Regions from separate parts of the Kitasatospora sp. NPDC057595 genome, predicted to be linked through region 1. Evidence: riboswitches for the same ligand, from Rfam matches in the RefSeq annotation. Region 1 holds a riboswitch; the other holds the start of a gene.

Evidence for each region. Region 1 has a riboswitch for S-adenosylmethionine ahead of thrC (threonine synthase). Riboswitches for the same ligand answer to the same signal wherever they lie in the genome.
Region 2: linked by a shared signal. The riboswitch ahead of ACFU9E_RS22505 (aminotransferase class V-fold PLP-dependent enzyme) and the one ahead of thrC (threonine synthase) in region 1 are both predicted to bind S-adenosylmethionine.

Annotation. Positions count from the first base shown of each region.
Region 1 covers NZ_JBHVGL010000002.1:78,455-89,031, reverse strand. Annotated here, with positions in the region: gene ACFU9E_RS03790 (ABC transporter ATP-binding protein) at 1-401, opposite strand, end outside; gene ACFU9E_RS03785 (hypothetical protein) at 557-916, opposite strand; gene groL (chaperonin GroEL) at 1,012-2,634, opposite strand; gene ACFU9E_RS03775 (cold-shock protein) at 2,948-3,151, opposite strand; gene ACFU9E_RS03770 (MoaD/ThiS family protein) at 3,737-4,012, opposite strand; gene thrC (threonine synthase) at 4,084-5,364, opposite strand; SAM riboswitch class I at 5,381-5,512, opposite strand; gene ACFU9E_RS03760 (glucosyl-3-phosphoglycerate synthase) at 5,687-6,694, shown strand; gene ACFU9E_RS03755 (trehalose-6-phosphate synthase) at 6,733-8,202, shown strand; gene otsB (trehalose-phosphatase) at 8,186-9,037, opposite strand; gene ACFU9E_RS03745 (DUF3263 domain-containing protein) at 9,150-9,416, opposite strand; gene ACFU9E_RS03740 (cupin domain-containing protein) at 9,520-9,870, shown strand; gene ACFU9E_RS03735 (extracellular solute-binding protein) at 9,913-10,577, opposite strand, start outside.
Region 2 covers NZ_JBHVGL010000015.1:41,558-47,310, forward strand. Annotated here, with positions in the region: gene ACFU9E_RS22485 (NYN domain-containing protein) at 1-918, opposite strand, end outside; gene ACFU9E_RS22490 (hypothetical protein) at 1,054-1,317, opposite strand; gene ACFU9E_RS22495 (rhomboid family intramembrane serine protease) at 1,520-2,368, shown strand; gene ACFU9E_RS22500 (Lrp/AsnC ligand binding domain-containing protein) at 2,365-2,646, shown strand; gene ACFU9E_RS22505 (aminotransferase class V-fold PLP-dependent enzyme) at 2,663-4,027, opposite strand; SAM riboswitch class IV at 4,079-4,196, opposite strand; gene trpD (anthranilate phosphoribosyltransferase) at 4,304-5,380, opposite strand; gene ACFU9E_RS22515 (hypothetical protein) at 5,569-5,753, opposite strand, start outside.

The DNA.
Region 1 (10,577 bases):
GCGGCCCGGGCCTCGCCGCGGGCGGCCCGTCCGGGGACACCGTCCAGCTCCCGGGGCAGTGCGATGTTCTCGGCGGCGGTCAGCGCCGGGACGAGGTTGTAGTCCTGGAAGACGTAGCCGACCGAGCGGCGCCGGACGGCGGCCAGGCCGCTCCGGCTCAGCGCGCCGAGCTCGACGCCCTCGACCAGCACCTGTCCGCGGCTGGGCCGGTCCAGGCCGCCGGCCAGGGCGAGCAGGGTGGACTTTCCGGAGCCGGACGGCCCCATCACGGCGACGAACTCGCCCGGGCGGACGGCCAGGTCGACGCCGCGCAGCGCCCGCACCTCGGCCGCGCCCGCGCCGTGCACCCGGGTGACCGCGCGCAGTTCCAGGACGGGCCGGGTCGGATCTGGCTGGGACATGGGGCTCCCCCTCTCGGCCGTGGAGCTCTCGGCCGCAAAGATTCAGATGGACTGTATAAGTCGGTAGACTACATATGCCGTCCATCGGTTCCACCCGGCACGAAAAAGCCGCCGCCGCGCCCGGAGGCGCGACGGCGGCGAGGTGACGGACGGGGCTACGCCAGCTCCCCCACCGCCGCCACCACGGCACCGCGCTTGCCGCACACCCAGTGCGGGTCCGGCCCCAGCTCCGGCTCCACGCCCAGCGCGTGCGGGTCCCCGTCCGCCGCGCAGTCCGCGCAGAGCGGCCAGCGGCCGTGGGTCTCCAGCAGCGCGTCCTGGACGTCCTGGGCGACCAGGCCCAGCACGAACTCCGTGCCGTCCGGCCACTGCTCCAGCCACCACCGGCGGTGCGCCACGGCCTTCTCCACCAGCGACACCACGGCGGCGTCGGCGGCGTCCCGCGCGGTCAGGTCGGCCAGGATCAGCGCCCGCGCGGTGTGCAGCGCCGTCTCGATGTCGTCTGTCGTAGCCATCCGTCCAGTCTCCCAGGAAGGTCCGGGAACGCCGCACGGGCGGCTCCCCGAGGGGAACCGCCCGTGCGAGCGAGGAACCGTCCGATCCGTGCGGATCAGAAGTCCATGTCACCGCCCGGCATGCCGCCGCCGGCGGCCGCGGCGGCCTTCTCCGGCTTGTCGGCGATGACGGCCTCGGTGGTGAGGAAGAGCGCCGCGATGGAGGCGGCGTTCTGCAGCGCGGAGCGGGTGACCTTGGCCGGGTCGATGATGCCCTCGGCGACCAGGTCGACGTACTCGTTGGTGGCGGCGTTCAGGCCGTGACCGGCGGGGAGGTTGCGCACCTTCTCCACCACGACGCCACCCTCCAGGCCGGCGTTGGTCGCGATCTGCTTGATCGGGGCCTCCAGCGCGACCTTGACGATGTTGGCACCGGTGGCCTCGTCGCCGTCCAGCTCCAGCTTGTCGAAGGCGACACCGGCCTGCAGCAGGGCGACGCCACCACCGGCGACGATGCCCTCCTCGACGGCGGCCTTGGCGTTGCGGACGGCGTCCTCGATGCGGTGCTTGCGCTCCTTGAGCTCCACCTCGGTGGCCGCGCCGGCCTTGATGACGGCCACGCCGCCGGCCAGCTTGGCGAGGCGCTCCTGGAGCTTCTCGCGGTCGTAGTCCGAGTCGCTGTTCTCGATCTCGGCGCGGATCTGGTTCACCCGGCCCGCGACCTGCTCGCTGTCGCCGCCACCGTCGACGATGGTGGTCTCGTCCTTGGTGATGACCACCTTGCGGGCGGTGCCCAGCAGGTCGACGCCCGCGTTCTCCAGCTTCAGGCCGACCTCCTCGGAGATCACGGTGCCGCCGGTGAGGATGGCGATGTCCTGGAGCATGGCCTTGCGGCGGTCGCCGAAGCCCGGGGCCTTGACGGCGACGGACTTGAAGGTGCCGCGGATCTTGTTCACGACCAGGGTCGACAGGGCCTCGCCCTCGACGTCCTCGGCGATGATGACGAGCGGCTTGCCGCTCTGCATGACCTTCTCCAGCAGCGGCAGCAGGTCCTTGACCGAGCCGATCTTGGAGTTGGCGATCAGGATGTACGGGTCCTCGAACGAGGTCTCCATACGCTCCAGGTCGGTGGCGAAGTACGCCGAGATGTAGCCCTTGTCGAAGCGCATGCCCTCGGTGAGCTCCAGCTCCAGACCGAAGGTGTTGCTCTCCTCGACGGTGATAACGCCTTCCTTGCCGACCTTGTCCATGGCCTCGGCGATCAGCTCGCCGATCTGGGTGTCGGCGGCGGAGATGGAGGCGGTGGAGGCGATCTGCTCCTTGGTCTCCACGTCCTTGGCCTGGGCCAGCAGCTGGTCGGAGACGGCCGCGACGGCCTTCTCGATGCCGCGCTTCAGGGCCATCGGGTTGGCGCCGGCGGCGACGTTGCGCAGACCCTCGCGGACGAGCGCCTGGGCCAGCACGGTGGCGGTGGTGGTGCCGTCACCCGCGACGTCGTCGGTCTTCTTGGCGACCTCCTTGACGAGCTCCGCACCGATCTTCTCGTACGGGTCCTCGAGCTCGATCTCCTTGGCGATGGAGACACCGTCGTTGGTGATGGTGGGGGCGCCCCACTTCTTCTCCAGAACGACGTTGCGACCCTTGGGGCCGAGCGTGACCTTCACGGCGTCGGCGAGCTGGTTCATGCCACGCTCAAGGCCGCGGCGAGCTTCCTCATCAAAGGCGATGATCTTGGCCATCTGAAGTGGTCCTCCGGGACACGGTCGACTGCTCGGACCAAGGGGTGCCCGCGACGGACGGCCCTGGTGTGCGGGGGTCCATTCCCCTACCGCTCCCGGGGGCCTCACCGACCCGGTCCGCTTATCACTCTCAAGCTCTGAGTGCTAACGCCAATGATTAGCACTCTGGGTGGGCGAGTGCAAGCCCAATCGACGATCCGCGAGCCGCGCGGACATGACGGCGGGCCCGTGCGACATGCGTCGCACGGGCCCGCCGTGAAGCAAGAGGTGCACCAGCCGATGGGCCGAGCCGAACTCCTGGGTGTCGGAAAGGTCAGACCGCCGCGCGGACCATGTCCGCCTGCGGGCCCTTCTGCCCCTGAGAGATCTCGAACTCGACCCGCTGGCCCTCCTCAAGGGTGCGGTAGCCGTCCATCTGGATCGCGCTGTAGTGGACGAAGACGTCCGCACCACCGTCGACCGCGATGAAGCCGTAGCCCTTCTCCGCGTTGAACCACTTGACGGTGCCCTGAGCCATTCCGAACTCCCCTAGTGCTGTGCTGGCCCTTCACGCCCCCGCAGGTCTGCGGGCGCGGGTCTGGTTGGCTGCCGGCCCGGGGAACCCCCCCTGGGCGCGGCCGTGCACGCCGCGATCCTCCCGATGTCGCCGAACGGCATCCGGCGAACGGGCGATTGCGTCGACCGCGGCTGAATGTATCCGGATCGACGCCCTCTGCAACAGGCCCAATGTCGGGGAATTCACCCGGCATCATGGGGGACAGGACGGACATAAACACCAGGAAAGCCGCATTTCCCGCCGGACATAGCGGACGTATTACCAGAAATCCCGGTCAGAATTCTGACACCGGCCTGACATGTTTCCCGGGCCCCGGACCCCGGCACCGGCCCCACTGGGCGGACACCGGCGGTGGTGGCGATGCGGTGGATTCGTTCCCGGATGAGCGGAAGGGCGGCCTCTGTTCCCGGTCGAGCGACACTTTACTCCGACCGGCACCGAAAATATTCCCGCCAAAATACGCGCGGCTGTCCGCGGCACGGAATTCCGTGCCGCGGACAGCCGGAGACGGTGCGCCCGCCCCGGAGGGAACGGGCGCGCGCGGGATCAGCCGCCGGCGACCGCCGGGATGATCGAGATGTTCGCGCCGTCCTTGATCTCCGTCGCCAGGCCCTCGGCGAAGCGCACGTCGTCGTCGTTCACGTAGACGTTGACGAAGCGGCGCAGCTTGCCGGTGTCGTCCAGGATGCGCGCGGCGATCCCGGCGTGGTTCTTCTCCAGGTCGGCGATGACCTCGCCCAGCGTGCCGCCCTCGGCGGGCACCTCGCTGGCGCCGCCGGTGTAGGTGCGCAGGATGGTCGGGATGCGGACGTTGGCGCTCATGGGGGTCTCCTCGTTGCGGGCGCGCGGGCGGGGCTGGGGGCGGGACGGGTGGGACGTGGGTGGCGCGAGGGTCAGGCGGTCGCCAGGCCGGCGTCCCGGAAGGACTCCAGGTTCGGCCGGATCACGGCGGTCATCCCGGCCTCGGAGACGGCGTCGAGGGTCTTCAGGCCGTCACCGGTGTTGATCGCGACGGTCTCCTTCGACGGGTCCAGCTGCCCGGTCTCGACCAGCTTCTTGAGCACGCCGATGGTCACGCCGCCCGCGGTCTCCGCGAAGATGCCCTCGGTGCGGGCCAGCAGCCGGATCGCGGCCACGACCTCCTCGTCCGTCACGTCCTCCACCGCGCCGCCGGTGCGCCGGGCGATGTCCAGCACGTACGGGCCGTCGGCCGGGTTGCCGATCGCCAGCGACTTGGCGATGGTGTCCGGCTTGACCGGCCGGATCACGTCGTGGCCGGCCTTGAACGCGGCCGAGACCGGCGAGCAGCCCGCCGCCTGGGCGCCGAAGATCCGGTACGGCCGGTCCTCGACCAGGCCGAGCTTGATCAGCTCCTGCAGACCCTTGTCGATCTTGGTGAGCTGCGAGCCCGAGGCGATCGGGATCACGATCTGCTCCGGCAGCCGCCAGCCGAGCTGCTCGCAGATCTCGTAGGCGAGCGTCTTGGAGCCCTCGCCGTAGTACGGCCGCAGGTTAACGTTGACGAAGCCCCAGCCCTCGCCGGCCGGGTCGCCGATCAGCTCCGAGCAGAACCGGTTCACGTCGTCGTAGTTGCCCTCGATGCCGACCAGCTCGCCGCCGTACACCCCGGCCATCACGACCTTGCCCTGCTCCAGGTCGTGCGGGATGAACACGCAGGACCGGAAGCCCGCCCGGGCCGCCGCCGCGCCCACCGCGCCGGCCAGGTTGCCGGTCGAGGAGCAGGAGAGCGTGGTGTAGCCGAACGCGCGGGCCGCCTCGATCGCGCAGGCCACCACGCGGTCCTTGAAGGAGTGGGTCGGGTTGCCGGAGTCGTCCTTGACGTGCAGCTGGGCGGTGAAGCCGAGCTCGCGGCCCAGGTTGTCGGCCTTCACCAGCGGGGTCCAGCCCGGGTTCAGGTTCGGCTTGCCCGCGACGTCCGCGGGCACCGGCAGCAGCGGCGCGTAGCGCCAGATCGACGCGGGACCGGCCTCGATCCGCTTGCGCAGCTCCTCGGCGCCCTCGCTGCCGAAGTCGTAGGCGATCTCCAGCGGGCCGAAGCACTCCAGGCACGCGAAGCTGGGACCGAGCGGGAACTTGGTGCCGCACTCCCGACAGGACAGCTGGGCGGCGGGGCCGAGGTCAACGGTGACGGGTACGGCGGTGTCGATAGCCATGGTGGCGAGGCCTCTCTCCTCATCTTCCCCGTGACGCGGTCGCGCCCGGGCCGGAATTGGCACCTGTCCCGCCGGGGCTCGAAGCCGACCGTGCGAGAAGGTTGCCGGGACGTCAACGGGCCGTTCCCTCAGTCCCTCTGGATGAGCTCTGTGAAGTTGTGGTCCTGCTCAGCGGTGACCCCGGCGTGCGAAGGTCCGACCGCTGTACGAAGACTGTATCCGAAGGCGTCAACCCCGAACGGCACCGTCCGCCACGCGAGATGCCCCGTCCCACCAGGCCCCGTACCCGACCCCCGCACCCGACCCCGCCGAGGAGCGCACCGTGCCCGCCGAACCGACCCCCGAGCTCCTCCCCGAGACGGCGTCCTGGCTGCGCCGGCGCTCGTGGAGCGCGGCCGACCGCCCGGTGCACACGCTGCCGGCGGCCAAGCGCGCGCTCGGCCCGGCCGGCACCGTCAGCGTGGTGCTGCCCGCGCTGGACGAGGAGGCCACCGTCGGCGAGATCGTCCGGGTCATCCGCCGCGAGCTGATGGAGCGGCTGCCGCTGGTCGACGAGCTGGTGGTGGTCGACTCCGGCTCCGCCGACGCCACCGCCGCGGTCGCCGCCGAGGCCGGTGCCACCGTCGTCCACCGCGACGCGATCCTGCCCCGGATACCCGCCGCCCCCGGCAAGGGCGAGGTGCTCTGGCGCTCGCTGCTGGTCACCCGCGGCGAGATCGTCTGCTTCGTGGACGCCGACCTGCGCGAATTCGACCCCGCCCTGGTCTCCGGCATCATCGGCCCGCTGCTCACCGAACCGGACATCCAGCTGGTCAAGGCGATGTACGACCGGCCGCTGGAGACCGACGGGGCGGTCGTACCGGCCGGCGGCGGCCGGGTCACCGAGCTGGTCGCCCGCCCGCTGCTCAACCTGCACTGGCCGGAACTCGCCGGTTTCGTCCAGCCGCTCGGCGGCGAGTACGCGGCCCGGCGCTCGCTGCTCGAACGGCTGCCCTTCCCCACCGGCTACGGAGTCGAACTCGGCCTGCTGGTCGACGCGCTGGAGACGGCCGGCCTGGACGCGCTCGCCCAGGTGGACGTCGGCGTGCGCCACCACCGGCACCAGGACGGCCAGGCGCTCGGCCGGATGGCCGCCACCATCTACCGCACCGCGCTGGAACGGCTCGACCGCACCCACCGACTCAAGGCCTCCGCCGACCTGCTCCACCCCCGGCTCACCCAGTTCACCCGCGACCCGCGCACCCGAGCCTTCACCGCCCACACCCACCCGGTCACCGCCACCGAACGCCCGCCGATGCACACCGTCCCCGAGTACGCCACCCGGCGCTGAGGGGTTTGCCACCCCGGACCCCCGGCAACCAACCAACCATGGGCCCTGACACGACCGAGCGTTCGAATCCGACCGGCGCAGCCCCCGTCCTGGTGGCGTCCAACCGGGGGCCGGTGTCCTTCGGCACCGCGGACGACGGCACGCTGACGCTCCGCAGAGGCGGCGGAGGCCTGGTCTCCGGGCTCTCCGCGATCGACGACCCGGACGCCGTCTGGGTCTGCGCCGCCCTCTCCGACGCCGACCGCCGGGCAGCCCGGGAGGCCCCGGACGGCCGCCTCGACCGGGCCGGCCACGACGTCGGCGGGCAGGCCGTCCGGATGCTCGACATAGACCCGCGGACCTTCGCCCAGGCCTACAACGGCATCGCCAACTCGACCCTGTGGTTCGTCCACCACCTGCTCTGGGACACCCCGACCGCCCCCGCCTTCGACGCCGGCTTCCGCGCCGAGTGGCAGTCCTACACCGCCTACAACACCGCCTTCGCCGAGGCGCTCGCCACCGAGGCCGCCCCCGGCGCCGCCGTCCTGGTGCAGGACTACCACCTCTCGCTCGTCCCGGCGCTGCTCCGCGCCGCCCGCCCCGACCTGCGGATCGGCCACTTCTCGCACACCCCCTGGGCGCCGCCCGAGTACCTGCGGCTGCTGCCCGACGACATCGCCGAGGCCGTCCTCACCGGCATCCTCGGCGCCGACCGGGCCGGCTTCCTCACCCGCCGCTGGGCACTCGCCTTCGCCGACTGCTGCGAGCGTTTCCTCGGCGCGACGGTCGACCGCGAGGCGCTCACCGTCACCCACGCCGGCCGCACCACCGCCCTCGGCGTGCACGGCCTCGGCGCCGACGCCGACTTCCTGCGCGAGCGCGCCCACCGCCCGGACGTCGACGAGCGGCTCGCCGCCCTGCGCGCCGCCGTCGGCGAGCGCCGCACCGTCGTCCGGGTCGACCGCACCGAGCTGAGCAAGAACATCGTCCGCGGCTTCCTGGCCTACCGGCACCTGCTGCGCACCCGCCCCGAGTGGCGGGGCCGGGTGGTGCACATCGCCTTCGCCTACCCGTCCCGCACCGACCTCGCCGAGTACCGGGCCTACACCGACCGGGTGCGGGCGCTCGCCACCGAGATCGACGCGGAGTTCGCCACGCCCGACTGGAAGCCGCTGATCCTGCACGTCGACGACGACTTCCCGCGCTCGCTGGCCGCCTACCGGCTGGCCGACGTGGCCCTGGTCAACCCGATCCGGGACGGCATGAACCTGGTCGCCAAGGAGGTCCCGGTGGTCTCCGACCGGGGCTGCGCGCTGGTGCTCTCCCGGGAGGCCGGCGCGCACGCCGAACTCGGCGAGGACGCGCTGAGCGTCAACCCGTACGACATCGTGGCCACCGCCGAGGCGCTGCACGCCGGGCTCACCATGCCCGCCGGGGAGCGCGCCGACCGCACCAAGCGGCTGGCCGCCGCGGCGACGGCGCTGCCGCCGCAGCAGTGGTTCCTGGACCAGCTCAACGCTCTGCGCTGAGTTCCTCCCCCAGCGCTCCGAGCAGTTCCACCACGCCGGCCGGGCCCGGGACCACCAGGTCCGCCCGGTCGGCGAGCTCCCGCACCGGGGCGTCCGGCGACTCGCCCACCGCGCCGCTGCACACCAGCACGCCGGCCAGGCCCTGCCCGCGCAGTTCCTCCACCGCCGCGAAGGCGGGGACGTCGCCGAGGTCGTCGCCCGCGTAGAGCACCGAGCGGGCACCGCGCTCGCGCAGCAGCCCGGTCAGCGCCGCGCCCTTGTCCACCCCCGGCGGCCGCAGCTCCAGCACCAGCCGGCCCGGTTCCACCACCAGCCCGTGCCCGCCCGCCAGCGCCTCCATCGGGCCGCGCAGTAGTTCGAACGCGGCGCTCGGCTCGGCGGTGCGCCGGGTGTGCACCGCCACCGAGCGGCCCTTGTCCTCCACCCAGGTGCCGTCCGGCGCGCCGAGCTCCGCCAGCACCTCCGGCAGCCGCTCGCGCACCGCGGCCACGCCGGGGTGCGGCGGCGGCGCGGTCAGCCGCCCGCCCTCCCAGCGCTCCGCGCCGTAGTGCCCGAGCACCACCACCCCGCCGAGCCCGGCGAGCCCGCCGTACTCCACCGCCAGGGCGGCCGGGCGGCCGGTCACCACCGCGACCGTGCCGACGTGCGGCGCCAGCGCGCGCAGCGCGGGGGCCACGCCCGGGTGCGCCCGGGCCCGGCTCGGGTCGGGCACGATCGGGGCGAGCGTGCCGTCGAAGTCGAGGGCGATCACGGCGTCGCGGGGCGCGGCGAGCAGCGCCGCCAGCCCCTCGCGCCCGGCATCCGTCAGCGGTCGCGTCATGTCGGCAAGGCCCATGCCTGGCACCGTACCCACCCCGGGCGGGGGTCACCCGTCGGCCCGGGGCGGCCCCGCCCGCCGTGACCGCCCCGCCCGCCGTGCCCGCCGTGCCGGTCCACCGGGCCCGTGCCTACCGAGCCGCCCGGCGGGCGTCCCGCACCCGGCGCAGCCGGTTGACCAGGACCGGGGCGTGCGCCAACGCCTCCGGCCGGTCCAGCAGCCCGTTCAGCAGCTGGTAGTACCGGGTGCTGGAGAGCCCCAGCTCCTCCCGTACGGCGCGCTCCTTGGCGCCGGCCGTCCGCCATGAGCGGCCCTCCAGCTCCAGCACGGCCCGGTCCCGCTCGTCCAGGGCGCCGGGAGCGGCCGGTTCCCGTGCCGCCTCGTCGTCCGCGTCCATCCGGGCGCACCTCCGTCCATCACTACGGAGTGTCATTCTCCCCCGGGGACCCGACACACTCTGCGTCCTGCGCCGCCCGGGCCCGGCGACTAGCGTCGCCCCCATGACCAGCACCCCGGCCGCCGCCTTCGCCCTGCACGTCCCGAGCGCGGAACTCGTCCCCGACCCGCTCGACCCGGCCCTTATTGTCTCCGGCGCCCCCGAGGTGTCCGCTCTGGTGCTCACCGGATCCGCCACCGGGGAGACCGGTATCTGGCAGATCACCCCGGGCACGGCCACCGACGTCGAGGCGGACGAGGTATTCGTGGTGCTGAGCGGCCGGGCCACCGTCGTGGTCGACGGCGGCCCGGTGCTGGAACTCGGCCCGGGCGTCTGCGGGGTGCTGCGGGCGGGCGACCGCACCACCTGGACCGTGCACGAGACGCTGCGCAAGGTCTACACGATCACCTACTGAGGCCCGTACCACCACCCTGCCGCCCCGCCTCCCGGCCCGGGTTCACTTGCGGATCCGGGCCGCCTCCTTGAGCGCCGCCTGCTGGAGGTCCTCCAGCACCGGCTTGGCGTCACCGGTCGCCGCCGCCCCGATGCCGGCCTTGATCCGGTTGGAGACCTCCGCCCAGGCCGGGTCGCCGAACGGGTAGAAGCTCGCGTTGCCCAGGCCGGCGGCGAACTGCTTGAGGTCCTCGTGCTTCGGGTCCTTGGTCATCGCGTCGAAGGCGTCCTGGGTGACCGGCAGCAGGTTGTAGGTCTCGTCGAACGTGAGCTGGTTCTCCTTGGTGTAGACGAAGGAGAGGAACCGGCGGATCTCGTTCTTGTGCCCGTTGGCCTTGAAGGCCATCATCCAGTCGGCCACCCCGAGGCTGCCGGCCTTCGCCAGACCGTCCTTCTTCGGGATCGGCGCCGTCCCGAAGTCGATCCTGCCGTTGGTGGCCATCCGCAGCAGCGTCGGGTGCCCGTTGAGCATCGCCACCTTGCCGGAGGCGAAGTCGCTGAACACCGGGGTGCGATTCACCTTGCCGGGCTCGGGGTAGGTCAGACCGGTGGTGACCAGGTTGGCCTTGAGCCAGCCGAAGGTGGCCTGGTTCTGGGGGCTGTCGATGGTGTAGTTGCCGACGTCGTCGGAGAGGCTGCCGCCGCCGCTCAGCGTCCAGAGCATCGACT
Region 2 (5,753 bases), on a different contig from region 1:
GCGGGCCGACCGGCGCCCCTGCTCCGCGACGTTCTCCAGCTCCGTGACCCGGTGCCGCAGCCGGCGTGCCTCGCTCTCCGCCGTGTTCCGCTCGGCCGCCGCCTGCGCCCTGACCGCCTCCAGCTCGGCGGCCACCTTGCGGGTCTCCGCCTGCGCCCTCCGGGTGTCGCTCTCCAGCGACCGCAGCCGGCGGCGCAGCGAGTCCGCCTCCCGGCGGACGTCCTCCGACTCGGCCCGCTGCCGGTCCAGGTCGGCGCGCGCCGCCGAGCGCACCTCGGCCAGCTCGGCCTGCAGCTTCTCCACCAGCCGCGCCGCCTCGGCCGCCGCGCCCTCGGCGCCCGCCCGCTCGGCCTCCTCGCCGGCCTCGGCCACCAGCCGGCTCCATCCGGCGGAGCGCACCAGGTAGGCGGCCGCCGCGACGTCCATCGGGTCCGCGGCGCCCGGCACGGTGCCCGACTCCAGGGCCCTGACCAGGTCCGGCTGGCCCAGCCGCAGCCGCTCCGCTATCCGCGACCGGAAGGCCGGCTCCGCCTCCAGCGCCGCCGCCAGCGCGGTCGCCGCGTACTTGGCCCGGCGCGCGGGGGTGAACTTGGCGTACTGGCGCAGCGACTGGGGCAGTTCCGCGAGCGGCAGCCCGCCGAGCGCGTCGGAGGCGAGGCCCACCACGCGCCGGCGCACGCCCTCGGGCAGCGGCCGGTCCAGGGTCTCGGCGCCGCCCGTCGCGCTGCCCGGGACGTCCCGGTCCGACCCGTCGACGGCTGCCGCCGGCTCGTCACCGCCGCCCGACTCCTCGCCGGCGGCCGCCTCGGCCGGGGCGTCGGTGCCGGAGGGGGCGGCCCCTGCCGCGTCCGGCGTCCGCGCGTCCGCAGCGGGCTGCCGCCCCTGCGGCCCGCCGGGCTCCTTCGCTGCGTCCACCACGTCCTCGGCTCCGATCCTGGTCCAGCGGGGTACGGCCCCCGGCCGCCGTCCCCGTCACACTCCGTGCGTTCTCTCTGTATTGTCCCGTGCGGCGGTCGGCCATGCCCCGCACCGCCCGCCGCACGGATCAGGCGATCAGGCCTGCTCGGAGCCCTCGGCGCCGTCGGCCGCGCCCGGGCGGGCGACCAGTTCGACCTGGTCCACCGCGTTGCACCAGCGGCAGCGCACCGACTCGACGGTCTCGCTGAGCACCTGGGTCTCCTCGATCTTCGACTCGCCGGCCAGGTCGAAGTGGAGGAACTCGGTCACCCGGGCGGTCCGGGTCACGTCGAAGCGGGTCAGGTTGCCGCAGAGCGTGCAGCGCCAGCGCGTCTCGGCGGTCAGGGCGGGGACGGTCATCGGGGGTCCTCTCGGGTGGTCCCTGGGTGGGCTCAGGCGCTCCCCCCGGAGCCCCGGCGTCGGCGGCGGGAGGCGGGATTGCCCGCCCCAAGCCTATTGCCTGGGGCAACCTTCACGGCCACCGGCCGACCGGCCCGCGGCGGGTAGCCCACCTGCCGTAACCGCGCGGTGCCCGCCGCGTGCCGGAGGGATGCTGGGGCCCATGGCCCTCCCGGTCCTCCCCGACCGCACCGGCGTGCGCCGCGGCCGGCCGGCCGCCGCCGCACCGGCCGTCTGCTACGCGCTGATCGCGCTCAACACCGCGGTCTTCCTGCTCGGACCGGCGGCCGGGCTCAACCCGCTCTACGGCCACGGCCGGACCCGGGTCTGCGCGGAGCAGCGCTACGAGCAGCGCTGGGGGGCCGTCCCCGCCGAACTGCTGACCGGTCGCCCGCTGACCGCCGGCCAGCTCGCCGAGGCCCCCGACCCGGTGCCCGGCTGCCCGGCCGCGCCCACCCCGGGCAAGCACCCGGCGCTCTCCGTGCTCAGCGCGCTCTTCCTGCACGGCGGCTGGCTGCACCTGCTGGGCAACCTGCTCTTCCTGCACGTCTTCGGCCCCACCGTGGAGCGGCGGCTGGGTCGCCCCCGGTTCCTCCTCTTCTATCTGGCGTCCGGTGCGCTGACCACCTACGGCTTCGCGCTGGCCGAGGCGCACTCGCCGGACGCGACCCGGGTGCTGATCGGCGCCTCCGGGGCGATCTCCGCCGTGCTCGGCGCCTACCTGCGCTTCCACCCGCGGGCCCGGGTCACCACGCTCGTCCCGCTGCTGCTCTTCCTCCCGCTGCGCTTCCCGGCCTGGCTGGTGCTCGGGCTCTGGTTCGCCCTCCAGTGGTGGTCGGTGCATTCCGCCGGGCCCGGTGTGGCGTACGTGGTGCACGTGATCGGTTTCGCGGCCGGGTTCCTCTACGCCTGCACCCTGACCGGGCGCCGGCCCCGGGCCACCCGCCCCCGCGACGGTGCCGCCGCCGCCCGATACGCTGGCGGCACCTCACAAAGGAGTACGCCACCGTGATCACCGCCATCGTCCTGATCAAGACCAGCGTCGACCGCATCCCGGAGATCGCCGAGGCGATCGCCGCCATCGAGGGCGTCAGCGAGGTCTACTCCGTGACCGGTGGCTACGACCTGGTCGCGATGGTGCGGGTGGGCCGGCACGACGACCTCGCCGAGGTGATCCCCGGCCGGCTCAACAAGGTCCCGGGCGTCGCCCACACCGAGACCCAGATCGCCTTCCGCACCTACTCCCAGCACGACCTGGAAGCGGCCTTCTCGATCGGTCTGGACGAGTAGCGCCGTCGGCGGGGCCTCAGCCCTCCCGGCGGGTGTCCGCGACGCAGCGGCCGCCCTCGTTGCGGTAGGTCCAGGCCGCGCCGTCCGTGACCAGCTCGCGGACGGCGGTCAGGAACCGGTCCACGTGCTCGTCCGGGGTGCCCGCGCCGAAGCTCACCCGGATCGCGTTCAGGCTGCGCTCGCCGGGCAGCGAGGGCTCCGGCGCGCCGCACTCCGAGGGCGCGGCCTCCTCGTCGCCGAGCAGCGTGCGGACCAGCGGGTGGGCGCAGAACAGGCCGTCGCGCACCCCGATGCCGTACTCGGCGGACAGCGCGGCCGAGAAGTGCGAGCTGTTCCAGCCCCGGACGACGAAGGAGAGCACGCCCACCCGGTCCGAGTCCGCGCCGAACAGGTTCAGCACCCGGACCTCGGGGATCTCGGCCAGCCCGGCCTTCAGCCGCGCGACCAGCGCGCGCTCACGGGCCTCCAGCGCGTCGAACCCGGCCTCGGTGAGCGCCCGGCAGGCCGAGGCGATGGCGTAGGCGCCGATGACGTTGGGCGAGCCGGCCTCGTGCCGGGCCGGGCCGGTGTGCCACTGCACGGCCACCGAGCCGTCGGCCTCCCGGGCCACCGTGCGGGTGGCGCCGCCCCCGGCCAGGTACGGGTCGGCCGCGTCCAGCCAGTCGGCCCGGCCGGCCAGCACCCCGGCGCCGAACGGCGCGTACAGCTTGTGGCCGGAGAAGGCGATCCAGTCGACGTCCAGCTCGCGCACCGAGACCCGGTGGTGCGGGGCCAGCTGCGCGGCGTCCAGCACCACCCGGGCACCGTGCCGGTGGGCGGTGCGGGTCAGCTCGGCGACCGGCCAGAGCTCACCGGTGACGTTGGAGGCGCCGGTGACGCAGAGCAGCTTCGGGCCCTCGGGCGAGGCGGCCAGCGCGGCGTCGAAGGCCTCGACCGCCTCGGCGTGCGAGCGGGGGGCGCGCAGGTAGGTGACGGGCAGACCGGCGTGCGCCCAGGGCAGCAGCGAGGCGTGGTGCTCGGTCTCGAAGGCGAACACCTGCGTCCCCGCCGGGACGGCGCCGGCCAGCAGGTTGAGCGAGTCGGTGGTGGCGCGGGTGAAGACCACCTGGTCGCCCTCGCGCAGGTCGAGGAACTCGGTGACGGTGCGGCGGCTCTGCTCGAACAGGTCGGTGGAGAGCTGCGACAGGTAGCCGGCGCCGCGGTGCACGCTGCCGTAGTACGGGGCGTAGGCGGCGACGTCGTCCCAGACCCGCTGGAGCGCCGGGGAGCTGGCCGCGTAGTCGAGCGCCGCGTAGCCGACCTTGTCACCGTTGGCGAGCGGGACCTGGACGTCGTGGCCGAGGACGGCGAGGGGGGCGCAGAGAGAGGTGCCGATGGACATGAGGATGCACTCCTGTACGGGTCAGGGACCCCGGGAGTGCTGTCGGTCCGGCGTCCGCGCTTGCCACGCGGACGATGCGCCACGTGACCCGGTCCTCACCCAGGGCACCCCGCCACGGACGGAGGGTTGCCGGACAGCCAGCTGGGGCTTGACGCTGTCGCTCATGACCTGGCGAAGACTCTAGGTCGCGTCCGTCCCGCGGTCAAACAGGAGTCCGCATCCCGGACAGCCGGAGGGGCCCGGGGGAGGCTGCTCCCCCGGGCCCCGACCACCGCGTCACGGCCGGGCGGTGGCCTCCGACCAGTGCTTCAGCAGATCGCCCGCCGCGCCGGAGTCGATGGCCGCGGCGGTGCGCCGCATGGCCGTCCCGAGCTGCTCGGCGAGCGGCGCGCCGGTCAGCTCCAGTGCCACCAGCGCGGCCGCCGAGTTCAGCAGCACCGCGTCGCGCACCGGCCCGTGCTCCCCGGCCAGCAGCCGGCGCGCGACCTCCGCGTTGTACGACGGGTCCCCGCCGCGCAGCGCCTCGATGCCGACCGGCTCGATGCCGACCTCGCGCGGGTCGAAGGTGGTCTCGGTGACGGCGCCGTCCCGGACGATCCAGACCCGCGAGGTGGTGGTGATGGTGAGTTCGTCCAGCCCGTCGTCGCCCCGGAAGACCAGCGCGCCGGCACCGCGCTGCGCCAGCACCCCGGCGATCAGCCCGGCGAGGCGGGTGTCGAAACAGCCGATGGCGTGCGAGGTCACCCGGGCCGGGTTGGTGAGCGGGCCGAGGATGTTGAAGGCGGTCGGCACCCCGAGTTCGCTGCGGGCCGGACCGGCGTACCGCATCGAGGGGTGGAAGGTGGCCGCGAAGCAGAAGGTGAGCCCGACCTCCTCGGCGATCTCGGCGACCCGGCGCGGGCGCAGGTTCAGGCTGATGCCCAGCTTCTCCAGCACGTCCGAGGAGCCGCTCGCCGAGGAGGCGGCCCGGTTGCCGTGCTTGACCACCTTGGCGCCGGCCGCCGCGGCGACGATCGCCGACATGGTGGAGATGTTGACGGTCTTGGCCCGGTCGCCGCCGGTGCCGACGATGTCCACCGCCGGACCGGGGATGGACAGCGGCTCGGCGTGCGAGTACATAGAGTCCACCAGGCCGGAGATCTCGTCGACCGTCTCGCCCTTGGCCCGCAGCGCCACCATGAAGCCGGCGATCTGCACCGGGGAGGCCTCCCCGCTCATGATCCGGTCCATCGCCCACGCGGTGGCCGCGCGGTCGAGGTCCTCCCCCCTCAGCAGCGCCGACAGGATGTCCGGCCAGGTGCGGACCACCTGCGCGGGCTCGCTACCGCCGTTCGCAGGGTGCACGTTCACCATGGCTGACTCCAGCTCTCGCTCCCCGCGGACGGGGAAGGACGTAGGGACGGAGTCAGCCTATCGAGCGGCGGGTGCCGGGGCTCCGCCGTTCACCCTTCTTCTCTTGTACTGAGACGCGAGGTGAGACGGCCGCCCCGGAGCACCGCCCCGGACGGCCGGACCGGACGGCCGGGCCCGGCCGGGCCCGGCTACCGCGAGGCGGGCGCCCGCTTGGCCAGCCGCGCCCGCAGCAGGGCGGCGACGGCCTCGGCCAGCGCCACCGGGTCCACCGGCTGGGAGATCGCCGCGTCGGCCCGGCTCCAGGCGGCCAGCCAGGAGTCCTGCGGCCGGCCGATCAGCACCAGCAGCGGCGGGCAGCCGTAGATCTCGTCCT